Regions from separate parts of the Clostridium sp. 'deep sea' genome, predicted to be linked through region 3. Evidence: riboswitches for the same ligand, from Rfam matches in the RefSeq annotation. Region 3 holds a riboswitch; each other region holds the start of a gene.
What was found. Region 3 has a riboswitch for cobalamin ahead of IMX26_RS08005 (sirohydrochlorin cobaltochelatase). Riboswitches for the same ligand answer to the same signal wherever they lie in the genome.
Positions count from the first base shown of each region.

Region 1 (2,275 bases), 340 kb from region 3:
ATTTAATCCTTACCAATAATAGATTTATTTTTGGTCATGATTGGCAATGCACTGTGAAATTTTCTAAAACAATTGTCAGTGACAAAAATCATCCTGGACCAATGGTGGTTGATAGCGACATAATAAAAAATATTAATAAAGAACTGCAATATTATTTTGAGAGTAATGAGGTAGAAACACCTGAGTTAGAGATAACTAAAGAGTATGTAAACACTTACGAAAAAATCTTTAAAAACATTGAAAAGCCCATAGTATCATCTTCAAGTGGTAAGTTATATTTACAAGAAGAGGATGATGTTATTTTTGATAAAAATCTTTCACAAGATGAACAAAAAGAACTTATTGGAATGAATTATTTCTGTAGGGATGCAGGTAGAAAATTGATAGCAACAATGGAGGAATCTGCGTTGGTTGTGTCAGCGATGGTTCCTCAAAAAAAATATCCAGGCAGCTATAGTGCTTTACCCTTGTTATATATTATGACATATGATAAAGAAGATATTTCTTCTAATGATGACTATGTATTTATCTATGGAAATCTATATACATTTAATGAACTTGAAGATTTAAAAGTATATGAAGACAAATTATCCATCTGTTATGACATAAGTTCGTTAATTTACACTGACTTAGATGAGTATATTGAGTCATATGTGCAAGCAACACCTACAGCTAGTTATAACGACGAGATTGATGAAACAGTAAAAAATATTTATAATTATTTTAAAGATAACATGAGTAATTTATTTAAATACCATGAGAGTAATTAGTTAATTAAAATTAGTGTGGCTTATGCTGCACTATTTTTTTATTTACGTATAGGGTAAAAAGTAATAATACTATTATCGAATATGTTAAATTATTATGATTTGTAGTTAAAAATTACCAAAAAAGTACATGATAGTACTTGAATATTGAGAGTAATTGCCATATACTAACTTTGGCATAGAAAAGGTGCTCGTAATTGAGGTAATAGGGAAAATAGTGTAAATCTATTGCAGCCCCCGCTACTGTAAGCAGCAATGAAATCTTGTAACCACTGGAGTAATCTGGGAAGGAAAGAGAGTAAATTAAGCTGTAAGTCAGGAAACCTGCCTTTTCTTATTTCAATAAAAACTTCGGTGGGAGGTTCATTTATTAACGGTGTTATTAAATGTACACGTTTTTACTCTTGCCTCTTGGGCAGGAGTTTTTTTATTTCCTCAAAACAAATTTAAGGAGAGAAAAATGAAAAGAAAACTCTTAATAGTAATGATTATTGCTCTTATTTCTTGTATGGCATTGGCGGGTTGTAATAAAGTAGCCCATGAAAAAGGAGCTAGTGTACCAGAGCACAACAATACTAGAACAATCACTGATTTATCAGGGCAAGAAGTAGTATTGCCTGCTGCCAGTGAACTTAATAAAGTTATTATAATAGCTCCACCATTGTTAGCAACGTATGCAAATGTTGTTAAAGATACCGAAAAACTCGTTGGTGTACATCCCCGCTGTATAAGCGATGCAAATCAAGAACTGCTAAAACTTGTTGTTCCTAATTATAAATCAATAAATACAAGTTTTTTAAAGGGCTTTACTTCAAATGCAGAAGAGATATTAAAAATGGCTCCAGATGTAATACTTGTTTATGGGGATTTTCAGAAAAAAGGCTTAGAAAATATTGATATTCCGATAGTAGACTTTTTTATAAAAAATCCCAAAAATGAGGATTGGTCAGTTCAAATAGATAGCCTAATGAGAGAAGTTTTTGAAATTACAGAGCAAAATACATTACAAAAAGAATGGGATAAGGCAAATGAAATAGTTAATGAGGCCTTAAAAAATATCAAAGATGAAGATAAAAAATTAGCAATAATGGTACGAAGCAATAGTGAAGAAATGTTTACTGTAAGAGGTGGAAACTATTATGGTGACGATTGGCTAGTAAAAACAGGTCTTATAAACGCTGCCAAAGATTTAAAAGAAGATGGTGCTCAAATTTCTATGGAGCAATTATATGAATGGAATCCAGAGGTAGTTTATGATTTTCTTGGTGCTGATGCAGATAAGTATTTAGCAAACGAAATCAAAGGACAAGATTGGGATAGTGTAAAAGCATATGAAAATAAGCAAATATACCATATGCCAGAAGGAATGTTTAATTGGGGATCTCCTAATGTTGATTCACCACTCACTTTAATATGGATGACTATGAAGAACTATCCTGATTTGATTGAAGAAGAGTTTTTTAATAATTATATGAAACAGTATTATAAAAGGCAGTACAATATTGATT
Region 1 covers NZ_CP063353.1:1,367,374-1,369,648, reverse strand. Annotated here, with positions in the region: gene IMX26_RS06415 (hypothetical protein) at 1-770, shown strand, start outside; cobalamin riboswitch at 936-1,114, shown strand; gene IMX26_RS06410 (ABC transporter substrate-binding protein) at 1,228-2,275, shown strand, end outside.
Region 1: linked by a shared signal. The riboswitch ahead of IMX26_RS06410 (ABC transporter substrate-binding protein) and the one ahead of IMX26_RS08005 (sirohydrochlorin cobaltochelatase) in region 3 are both predicted to bind cobalamin.

Region 2 (2,275 bases), 1.5 Mb from region 3:
CCAAGGCTTCATTTACAAACACAGCTAGATAAATACTTTAAGGTAGATAGCTTTATTAATCAGTACGCAAAACATACCTATTTAGTTCATTTATCTAATCTTAGCATTGAAAAAGGACTAAACCACTATCCAGCCTTACCTAGCCTAAGCCCAAAAGAGGGTTGGGCGGATGTTGAGACCTATTTAAATAAAATAAAAGAACACAATAATAGCTTTAAGCTTTTATACGAGCACTGGTCAAATGCAGTTAATGCCAAACAACTACAAGAATGTTACGACTGGATAGAGGGTATTTTAAGCTAGAACATGTGTTACTAATACAATTAAATTACTTATCATTATAAAATAAATTATCATTAATACAACATGGAATGACTCCAGATTATAGTGCTGAGGCGTAAGAACTTTTATTAAGCAATAACATCTTCATTTTCCTTTGTGTTCTTGTATAATAAAAGAGTGGTTAAATGTAATGTAGGATTTTTAAACCTTCTATTAAATAAAACCAGCGTAGCGAATTATTATTAATAATTTAGCGAGAGGTAATAACATGAACATAAACCAATATATTAATAGCTTGCATGGAAAAAGCCCCAGTGTTTTAGCTGAGATAGAGCAAAATAATGTAACAGGCAAGATAATTTACCCAACTTTAGGAGCAGAAGCAGGTAGATTTTTATACTGCTATATCTTAGCCCATAAACCAAAACAAATTTTAGAGTTAGGTACAGGCTGTGGTTATGCCACAATCTATATGGCCTTAGCAGCTAAAACATATGGTGGTAAAATAATCTCTATTGAAAATAATTCAAACGTACTGGCTGTTGCTAAAAAAAATGTTAGTAAAGCAAAATGTGAAGATAACGTTACTTTATGTTTAGCTAATGCAGAGCAATATGTGCAAACGTGTGAACTAAAATTCGATTTAATACTTCAAGATACCTATCCACAGCTGTATAGCAAGATGCTTAGTAACTGTATTAATATTTTAAACAAAGGCAAAGCCTTAATAACCCATGATGCTTTAGTAGAAATACTAAATGCTCCACCACAATTAGCTAATGATATGAGTGAGTTTAATACCTTATTAACTAAACAACAAAACTTAAGCTCAGCCTTATTGCCTATGAATGATGGGTTATGGTTATCTATAAAAAAATAAGCCTTGAATTTTTTATAAACTAAGCTATAATTAGTGGTGAAAATTGAATATTAGCATGTTTAGGTGCCTTAGTATTTTAAGGAGAATAGGGAATCAGGTGCAAAACCTGAGCGGACCCGCCACTGTAAGCAGCATAAGCTGTAAGTCAGGAGACCTGCCTATCCATAGTTGCTAGTTACCTTCGGGGAATGAGGTGATGCATTGATAAAGTATGTATTTTATTTCCTCTGATAATTCAGGGGTTTTTTTGTGTTTGAATTAGGAGAGGAGATAAAGAAATGAAAACAAAGAGATTAGTAAGAATGGCACTGTTAATTGCTATGTCTTATATCGGGGCGTATATCAAACCCTTTTCTGGACTAGTTGCTACTGCAGCTTTTGACTCAATGCCTGGATTTTTTGCTGCTGCCTGGATTTCACCCCTTGATGGCTGTATTGTGGGTGCAATAGGACATCTATTTACGGCAATGTTACAAGGCTTTTATTTAACTATACCAGTTCACTTAGTGTTAGCTGTTGAAATGGGTTTAATATGTTATGTGTTTGGGTTTATTTGGAGAAAATCTAAAATTGCAGCTATTATTCTTGCTTCTTTACTAAATGGCGTAGCCTCGCCTTTAAGCTTGGTAGTTTTTCCCCATTTAAGCCTTAAAGTATTGTGGGCTATGGTTCCTGTATTAGTATTTGCATCAGTGGCAAATATAGTGGCTGCAGCTGGTTTAACCCTAGCAATGCCTAAAAAAATAAAGAAGATATAACTGTGAAGTATCGAGACGCATTAGTTACAGAATCAAGTAGTAAAACTTTAATAATAACTGCCGATAATAGTGTATCTATTGGTAACAAAGAACATGACTATATTAAAGTTGACCCCAAATTAGTGGGTGCCTTAACAGCTAGAGTTGCTTTACTAGAGGCGGTATGTTTAAATGCTCAGCCAATAGCTGTATCCTGTACTTTATCTTTTCCTTTTGATAGTGCAGATGCGCAAAATATAATGACTGGTATTAAGAGCGAAATGTTAAACTATAGCTTAACAGAACAACAGCTTACAGGAAGCTGTGAAAGCAATTTTCCTGCAACTGTAACAGCAATTGGTATCACTGTAATTAG
Region 2 covers NZ_CP063353.1:3,189,710-3,191,984, forward strand. Annotated here, with positions in the region: gene IMX26_RS14855 (sugar phosphate isomerase/epimerase) at 1-303, shown strand, start outside; gene IMX26_RS14860 (methyltransferase domain-containing protein) at 551-1,162, shown strand; cobalamin riboswitch at 1,207-1,339, shown strand; gene IMX26_RS14865 (ECF transporter S component) at 1,441-1,920, shown strand; gene IMX26_RS14870 (AIR synthase related protein) at 1,923-2,275, shown strand, end outside.
Region 2: linked by a shared signal. The riboswitch ahead of IMX26_RS14865 (ECF transporter S component) and the one ahead of IMX26_RS08005 (sirohydrochlorin cobaltochelatase) in region 3 are both predicted to bind cobalamin.

Region 3 (2,275 bases):
TGACATTTAACTTACCTCATTCTAAAATTTTAATAAGACAACTATTTTTAAAGCAAAAAACACACCTAGGAATAGGTGTGCATAAATAATAAAAGTATTATTAATTACTACTGCCACCTACCTCCCACCGAAGTAGTTGATTAACTTGATATAAGGCAGGTCTCCTGGCTCACAATCACTCTACTCTCTTGCCTTCCCATTTAGTTAAAATAGTGGCTTAATTAAGATTTCGTCATGTTTACAGTAACGGGGGCTGCAACGGTTTTTCACCGTTTTCCCTCTTAGCCTTTGTTTTACCAACAAAGGAACCTTAAATCGCTATTCAATTTTTAATTATAAAATTAATTAATAATTTATTACATCATATTCATTAAAATTATGTTATTAAACAAATAAAATTAATCTTTTTTTATATAATTCTGAATTCATTCTATAGACTTTCTTATTATTAGTCAAGAAGAGCTTGTAAAATGTTATTTTCTACGAATAGTTAGTATATTTTCAATGAACAAAGGCATTAACTAAGTTATTTCCTTTTTTATTGTCCCTGTTTTAAATGTTTCACAAATATGTCTCTAATCTCTGGTATCTCTCCAAGTCCAGTTAAATTTACTTCAACTAAGTAACCTTGACTCTCTAATAATGATTTCCATGAATCTGGCTCTTCACTTGCCATATCATTTTGGGCATGATCACCAGCTACAATCATAAAAGGCATTAGATGTATTTTAGAGATATCTTTACATTTAATAGTAAGCATTAAATCCTCTATTTCAGGGTGCCCTTCTACTGTTCCAACATAAATATTTTCTTGAGCCAACTCTCTAAAGGCATCTTCTAAATTTAAATAGGATTCGTTTGCAGCATGCTCTGTACCATGTCCCATTAAAAATAAAGCCTCATTATCCTTAAGTTGAGGTATGTATTTTAAAACTGCTTTTGCGGAAGATATATAATCTTCATGAGAAGACAACAAAGGTTTACCAAAAGAAAACATACTAAATTTATTACTAAATTCTTTTATTTCTGCTAAAGTTTTATCATATTCAAAACCATTTATTACATGCGTGCTTTGGCACATTACTTCTTCATAGTTTTTTTGCAATATTTTTTCTAGTGCTTCTGTTGGTGTATTAACAATTATGTTATCTCTATCCTTAAGTTTTTTTATTACCTTTCGTGATGTAAATGCTCTAAATACATCATATCCCTCAAATTTATTTGCAAAGTTCTGTTCTATTGCCAAAATAGTTTTTTCTCTTGTTTCTTGATATGTTGTGCCAAAACTTATTACCAATAAAGCTTTTTTACCCATAGTTACCCTCCTATTTTTTTAAAACAAAAAAAACACCAAAAATTGGTGTGATTTTTAAATAAAATAAAACTATATCACCAACTTCCCTCCGAAGTAGCTTGTCACGGTAAAAGGCAGGTCTCCTGGCTCACAATCTCTCTACTCTCTTGCCTTCCCATTTTTTAAATAGTGGCTATTTAAGATTTCGTCATGTTTACAGTAGCGGGGGCTGCAACGGCTTTTACCGTTTTCCCTCTTAGCTTTTATATAAAAAATATAAAAGAACCTTAAACTGTTTATTAAGTTGTTTTTAATTTTAATACCGGTGTTATATTTAGTCAAGCCAATTAAGGTAAATAGCTAGCTTTTTTATCAGCTACTGAGCAAATATCATGATTTGCTTTGCCACCTACCGCCTCAATCAACTCAACATATTGATTATAAGAATCTACTTCAGCTACCATTCTGGCTAATTCTATTTTTTCATAATGTTTTATTAAAAGATTGACAATTTCAATGTCTTTTTGGCTTTCTGAAAACATTTTTTTTAGTTCAAAGATTACCTTCTCCTTTGGAAACCTTTTTCGATACATTCTATCTTCTCTTAATGCACTAAACACATCTGCAATAGTAAGGATTCTACACTGTATTGGTAAATATTGAGCATAAATATTAAACGGATAACCTTTACCGTCTGGCTTTTCATGGTGGTAAGCTGCCCAATCTCGCACATCTTTTAATCCTTTAATTTTCTCTAAAACTCTGTATGTATCATATGGGTGTTTTTTTATGTAACTAAACTCAACTTGACTCAACTTTGAGGCTTTGTAAAGTATTTCATCTGGCACTCCTAGCTTGCCAATGTCATGAACATAACCAGCTATTTTCAGTTTATCACATTCCTCATCGGGTAAACCACATAAAACACCTAAATAATATGAGGTTATTGCTACCCCATAAGAATGATTTATGGTATTTGGA
Region 3 covers NZ_CP063353.1:1,703,415-1,705,689, forward strand. Annotated here, with positions in the region: gene IMX26_RS08000 (cobyrinate a,c-diamide synthase) at 1-6, opposite strand, end outside; cobalamin riboswitch at 137-328, opposite strand; gene IMX26_RS08005 (sirohydrochlorin cobaltochelatase) at 539-1,315, opposite strand; cobalamin riboswitch at 1,410-1,599, opposite strand; gene IMX26_RS08010 (HD domain-containing phosphohydrolase) at 1,642-2,275, opposite strand, start outside.